DNA from 2 places in the Limnohabitans curvus genome. Region 1 is predicted to be linked to the other one. Evidence: predicted binding sites of a transcription regulator. Region 1 holds the regulator's gene; the other holds the start of a gene.
What was found. Region 1 encodes NrdR, which represses ribonucleotide reductase genes. Its sites were predicted from a motif close to CACNANATNTNGTG; they were not measured.

Region 1 (3,406 bases):
GGTCACTTGACCCACGGCATGGCCCTGAACATGTCTGGCAAATGGTTCAACGTCGTGTCTTACGGCTTGGACAGCAACGAAGCCATCGACTACGAAGCGATGGAAGCCAAAGCCCGCGAACACAAGCCCAAACTCATCGTGGCCGGCGCTTCTGCCTACAGCTTGCACATCGACTGGGAACGCTTTGCCAAGATCGCCAAAGAAGTGGGCGCCATCTTCATGGTCGACATGGCCCACTACGCTGGCTTGATCGCCGCTGGCCAGTACCCCAACCCCGTGCCTCACGCCGACGTGGTGACGTCCACCACCCACAAGAGCTTGCGCGGCCCACGCGGCGGCATCATCTTGATGAAGGCCGAACACGAAAAAGCCATCAACAGCGCCATCTTCCCTGGCCTGCAAGGCGGCCCCTTGATGCACGTCATCGCAGCCAAGGCTGTGGCGTTCAAAGAAGCCATGCAGCCTGACTTCAAAGAGTACCAAGCCCAAGTGGTGAAGAACGCCAAGATCGTGGCCGAGACTTTGACAGCGCGCGGCCTGCGCATCGTCAGCGGCGGCACTCAAAGCCATGTGATGTTGGTGGACTTGCGTTCCAAGAAGATCACCGGCAAAGAAGCCGAAGCCGCTTTGGGCGCAGCGCACATGACGATCAACAAGAACGCCATCCCGAACGACCCAGAGAAGCCCTTCGTCACCAGCGGCGTGCGCATTGGCACCCCCGCGATGACCACCCGTGGTTTCAAGGACGAAGAAGCCCGCATCACGGCCAACTTGATTGCTGACGTGTTGGACAACCCACACGACGAAGCCAACATTGCGGCGGTGCGTGCCAAGGTGCATGCGCTGACTTCTAAGTTCCCTGTTTACAAGTAACTTTTTGCCAACCCCCGCTCATTCGTGACGGGGGTTTTTTGTTTGTTTGCGGTTGTAAGGATTTCTCTCCGGAGAGGGCACGGGTTGCAGGTGCGGCGGGCTCTTCATGCTGGGGTACCAGAAATCATCGCCCGCCGCACCTGCAACCCGCGCTGTTTTGGTTTGAAATGTTTCTCTCGAGCATTTCCTCTTTGTCGATGCACGAATGACCCGAGTGAAATGTGCGAGCGAAGCAAAGCACGACGCAGACTGAGGGTGTTTGGTATTGGCCGCTGACGATTTCTGCTACTCCAGCATGAGGAAGCGGCCAATACCAAATACCCTCAGCGAGCCCAGCAAAAAGTACAAAAGCAAAAGAGAGCACAAAAAATGAAATGTCCCTTCTGCGGCCACCTAGAAACCCAAGTCGTTGAGACCCGCATGTCCGAAGACGGCGACTCCATTCGCCGCCGTCGCCAATGCGGCGCCTGTGAAAAGCGTTACACCACCTACGAACGCCCCGACGTCAGCTTCCCCAACATCGTCAAAAAAGACGGTCGCCGCATCGACTACAAGCGCAACAAACTCCTCGAATCCATGGGCCTCGCCCTGCGCAAACGCCCTGTCAGCACCGAACAGGTCGACAACGCCATCGAACGCATTGAAGAAAAACTACTCAGCCTCGGCCAACGCGAAGTGCCCTCCACCCGCATTGGTGAGTTGGTGATGCGCGAACTCAAAAAACTCGACAAAGTCGCCTACATCCGCTTTGCTAGCGTGTACCGCAGTTTTGAAGACATCGACGATTTCAAGAGCTTGGTGGACGAAGTTCGCAAGTAGTTTTCGAGTCTCAGCCATGCGCTGATACCACTTCAAAACCTAGCATTTGCGCCATGCAAACGCTGGGTTTTTTATTTTTCCAACGCCCTAACCTGCGAGGGTTTAGCCTCGTTGAGCTGCTGGCGTGCCTAGCCATCATGGCCGTCACCGCCGCATTGGCCGTGCCCAACTGGCAGCGCTTTCAAGAACGCAGCCGTGTCGAGGCCACGCGTGACCAACTTGTGAACGATTTACAAAGCGCCCGCCTTCGCGCCATGCAGCGCGGAGAAACCTTGCAACTCGCACGTTTGCGCGATTGCACCTGGGTCACATCTGCCAACAATGATTGGAGCTGTGGCTGGGAACTGCGCGTGAAATCAAGCCAAACCGTGTTGCAAACGTCGCAGAACTCAACGCCGCTGCAAGTGACATTTACCAAGTCAGACCCCATCGACATCAGCCAACGCGGGGACCTCGGCACCGTGGGCGACCGTTGGGTCATCAAGTCACGACAAATCGCCCTCAACATCGCCAACACCCTGTGTTTGAGCAGTGCCAGCCGCTTGCGTTGGCAATCAGGTGAGTCATGCAGCTAAAGCGCATACAAGGGTTCGCCTTGATGGAAGCGATGGCAGCACTGCTGGTCTTAGTGCTTGGCATCTTGGGCTTGTTGTGGATGCACCAACAAGCCTTGGCGCTGCAACGACAGCAACTCATGCGTTCGGTCGCGATGGGCATCGCCGACGATGTGGCCGAGCGCATGCAGCTCAATGCCCCGCAAAATGCGATGTATGCCAAAGCATGGGGCGCGCTCACGAGCAATGCAGGTCCTGACTGCGCAGCCACAGCGTGCAGCCGCCCAGAGCTTGCGCAATGGGACATGCAGCAACTCCAAGCCAACTTAAACAGTCAACTTCCGGAAGGCGATGCAACGGTCTTTGCCTTAACGGGTCTGAGCAACTGGTGGGGCATCGCCATTGCTTGGCGTGACGCAACAGAGACCTATCGCACCGATGCAGCAGCAGGCACCCCACCCTGCCCCGCACAAATGAGCTGTTGGCGTCTTTTCATAAGGCCCACACGATGAACGCCCCCGCGCAGCAGGGCCACACCTTGCCTGAACTGTTGATTGGCATTGCATTGGGACTCGGGGTCGTCGCCGCAGCCATTGCGGCATACGGGGCCAGCAAACAAACCTGGGCATCCATGGCCGCTGCCGATGCCGTTCACGCCAATGCTCGCGTGGCCTTGCGCAACGTGCGCGAGCAAGCTTACATGGCGGGGGCTGCGTATCTGAAGCTGACCAGCAGCAATGATGGGCAGATCACCATCGATGTTTCTACAAGCGAAGAGGTTGGCGAGCCCGCGCTAGGCGGCATCAACGGCAGCACCTCTGTGGAGAGCATCACTCTGGGGCATTGGCATGCGGTAGATGCCACAGACTGCCAGGGCAACACAGGAAGCACGCACAGCACCGTGCGTAACGACTACAAGCTCAACACCAACAAAGAGCTGAGCTGCAAAGACCTGAATCTCAACAACAGCACCTACCAGGCACTCGCCGAAGGCATCGAAGATTTTCAGCTCCGCTACGCCGAAGCAAACCCCAGTCGACAAACCATTCAGTGGAAAAGCGCCAACGAAATCACTGCCATGTCGCAAGTACTGGCGATTGAAGTTTGTGTGCGCGTCGCCAGCATTCACCCAATTAACCAAACAAAACCCAACCCCCGTC
Region 2 (3,406 bases), 1.5 Mb from region 1:
CGCATTTCGTACAAGCTGTCTTGGAAGGCCATGATGCCCATGCCCACAGGGCGGTGACGCAGGTTGGAGTCGCGCGCTTTTTTGACCGCGTAGTAGTTGATGTCGATCACGTTGTCGAGCATGCGCATGGCCACTTTGATCGTGCGCTTGAGTTTGTCGTGGTCGAGTTCTTTGCCGTTAGGGCCGTCTTTCAAGTGTTGAGACAGGTTGACGGAGCCCAAGTTACACACCGCAGTTTCGGTGTCACTGGTGTTCAGCGTGATCTCGGTACACAGGTTAGACGAGTGCACCACGCCCACGTGTTGTTGGGGTGAACGCACGTTGCATGGGTCTTTGAAGGTGATCCATGGGTGGCCTGTTTCAAACAACATGGTGAGCATCTTGCGCCACATGTCGGTGGCTTGCACGGTTTTGCTGGGCTTGATTTCGCCGCGCTTGGCTTTGGCTTCGTAGGCCACGTAAGCTGTTTCGAAGGCCGCACCGAACAAATCGTGCAAATCAGGCACATCAGAAGGCGAGAACAAGGTCCACTCGCCTTTTTCCATCACGCGACGCATGAACAAGTCGGGGATCCAGTTGGCGGTGTTCATGTCGTGCGTGCGGCGACGGTCGTCACCGGTGTTCTTGCGCAGTTCTAAGAACTCTTCGATGTCCAAGTGCCATGTTTCGAGGTAGGTACACACAGCGCCTTTGCGCTTGCCGCCTTGGTTCACCGCCACAGCGGTGTCGTTGACGACCTTCAAAAATGGCACCACGCCTTGTGATTCGCCGTTGGTGCCCTTGATGTGGCTGCCCAAAGCGCGCACGCGGGTCCAGTCGTTGCCCAAGCCGCCAGCAAATTTGGACAGCAAGGCGTTTTCTTTGATCAACTCGTAAATGCCGTCCAAGTGGTCAGGCACGGTGGACAAGTAGCAGCTGGAGAGCTGTGAACGCAAGGTGCCGCTGTTGAAAAGGGTGGGCGTGCTCGACATGAAGTCGAACGACGACAGCACTTCGTAGAACTCAATGGCGCGAGCTTCGCGGTCCACTTCGTTCAACGACAGGCCCATGGCCACGCGCATGAAGAACGCTTGTGGCAATTCGATGCGGGTCTTGCGCACGTGCAAGAAGTAGCGGTCATACAGAGTTTGCAGGCCGAGGTAATCAAACTTCAAGTCACGGTCTGCTTTGAGGGCGGCGCCCAAGCGTGGCAGGTCAAACTGCAACATGGCTGCGTCGAGCAAGTCGTTGTCCACGCCTTTTTGGATGAACTGAGGGAAGTACTCGGCGTAGTGCTGGCCCATGTCGGCGTGCAGCACTTCTTTGCCCAACACTTCTTTGGCGATGGTGTGCATCAACAAGCGAGCGGTGGCGTAGGTGTAGTCGGGGTCTTTCTCGATCAATGTGCGCGTGGCCAAGATGGCGGCCTTGTAGACCTCGTCCATGGGGACGCCGTCGTACAGGTTGCGCATGGTTTCCGCCATGATGGGATCGGGTTTGACGTCAGCGCCCAAGCCAGCGCATGAGTCGTTGATCAGACGCTGCAGGTTGTGCATGTCCAACGCCACGCGTTGGCCGTTGTCGATCACGTGCAATGCAGGGGCTGCAGGTGTTTGCTCTTCTTTGATGTGCGCACGTTCTTGGTTGCGACGCTCGCGGTACAACACATAAGCACGGGCAATTTCATGGTGACCGCCACGCATCAGACCCAATTCAACTTGGTCTTGCACGTCTTCGATGTGGAAAGTGCCGCCGCCTGGGCGTGAGCGCATCAACGCGCGGACCACCGCTTGTGTCAGCGCCTCAACCATTTCGCGAACGCTTGCCGATGCTGCGCCTTGTGTGCCGTGCACCGCCAAAAAGGCCTTCATCATGGCGACGGCAATCTTGGCGGGTTCGAATGGCACCACAGCGCCGTTGCGGCGAATGATTTGGTAATGCGCCAACATGGTTGGGTTCTCGGTGGCTGCGCGGTCGTGCGCGACAGACGGGTTACCCATAGGGCTTGCGTGCACAGAGGTCTCAGCTGTTTGCATGTCTTTTTTCTTCCTGGTGAGCGGTTCGATAGTGCGTACAAAAAGCGGTGCCGCGACCGCTTTTGTGAAATTCAGGTTGACACTATATCTGGTGTTTGGCGGGTTGCCAATACGCTACAGGTAGTGTTTTGATGGGAAATGCTTACATTTGAAAATGTCACAAATGCTTGGTGCGTCATGCACGCTTTTGGACCCCCGTTGCAGATCAATATCGACGGGAATTTGTTATCAAAATCGAGTGCTGGCGCTGCATTGCAAGTTATTTCCCGCGCTAATGCGCATGGGGTCTAGACGCGTCATTCAAATGCACAAGCACTGTGCAAAAAAACTTTTTTTTGAGAGATGACGAAAAGTTAATTTTTCGTGGGAAAACTGTTCGCAGACCAGCCCAAAGACTGCTGCAAAAGTTGCCAATCAAACCCTGCGCCGGGGTCTTGTTTGCGCGTCGGCGCCACGTGTTCATGGCCTGCGATGTGATGCAACGTGTAATGTTGTGCGATGGCGGCGCACACGCTGCTGAGCGTTTCGTACTGAAGGGCTTCAAAGGTGTGACCTTCTAAGCCTTCGAGTTCAATGCCAATCGAAAAATCATTGCAGTTGTCACGCCCTTGGTAGTGAGAGCGGCCTGCGTGCCACGCGCGGTCGTCGCAGCTGACGAACTGAATGAGTGCGCCATCACGGCGAATCACAAAGTGCGCGGATACCTCAGCGCCACGAATGTGTTGGAAGTAGGGATGCGCATCCCAATCCAGCGTGTTGGTGAACAACGCTTCAATTTCAGGGCCCCCGTAAACACCTGGCGGCAGGCTGATGGAGTGCACCACCACCAAGTCAATCGAGGTGTTTGCGGGGCGGGGTCCAAAGTTGGGCGAGGGCGTGTGCTTGGCAAAGCGATACCAGCCATCGCGCCACAGGGCGGTCATGGGCTCAGCCTTCATGGCTGTCGCGGTGCGCAGCGCTGCAGTACAGGCCGTGCGAGCCACGAATGGCATCGTCTTCTGGCACATGGGTGCCGCAGTGGGCGCAGGGCACCATCACTTGTGGGCCTGACTTTTTGCTTGACGGTTGGTCTGGCTTTCGCTGCTGGCGAATCCACCAGATGCCAGCCAAGACGATGAGCAGCAATACGAGGTACTTCATGTCACGCGCCCCAAAACCACTTCCAGCACAAAGCGTGAGCCCGCATAGCCCAGCAGCAACAGGCCTGTGCCGATGTAGAGGACACGCACCGCTTTGCGGCCACGCCAACCAAAGCGACTGCGGCCCACCAGCAGCACCGCAAAGGTGAGCCACGACAGCATCGAGAACACCGTTTTGTGGTCCCACCGCCAAGCGGCTTGTGCGCCATACAGGCTATCGCCAAACAGCCAGCCTGCGGCCAAGGTGGCGGT

Region 2: B9Z44_RS09490 (ribonucleoside-diphosphate reductase subunit alpha) is a predicted target of NrdR. The motif match lies at 2,096-2,109, and genes of this name have one in related genera.

The regions. Positions count from the first base shown of each region.
Region 1 is NZ_NESP01000001.1:421,542-424,947, forward strand. Features, by position in the region: gene glyA (serine hydroxymethyltransferase) at 1-873, shown strand, start outside; gene nrdR (transcriptional regulator NrdR) at 1,243-1,692, shown strand; gene B9Z44_RS01910 (pilus assembly FimT family protein) at 1,746-2,267, shown strand; gene pilV (type IV pilus modification protein PilV) at 2,258-2,758, shown strand; gene B9Z44_RS01920 (PilW family protein) at 2,755-3,406, shown strand, end outside.
Region 2 is NZ_NESP01000001.1:1,887,069-1,890,474, forward strand. Features, by position in the region: gene B9Z44_RS09490 (ribonucleoside-diphosphate reductase subunit alpha) at 1-2,015, opposite strand, end outside; gene ampD (1,6-anhydro-N-acetylmuramyl-L-alanine amidase AmpD) at 2,369-2,953, opposite strand; gene B9Z44_RS09500 (PP0621 family protein) at 2,943-3,155, opposite strand; gene B9Z44_RS09505 (cytochrome C assembly family protein) at 3,152-3,406, opposite strand, start outside.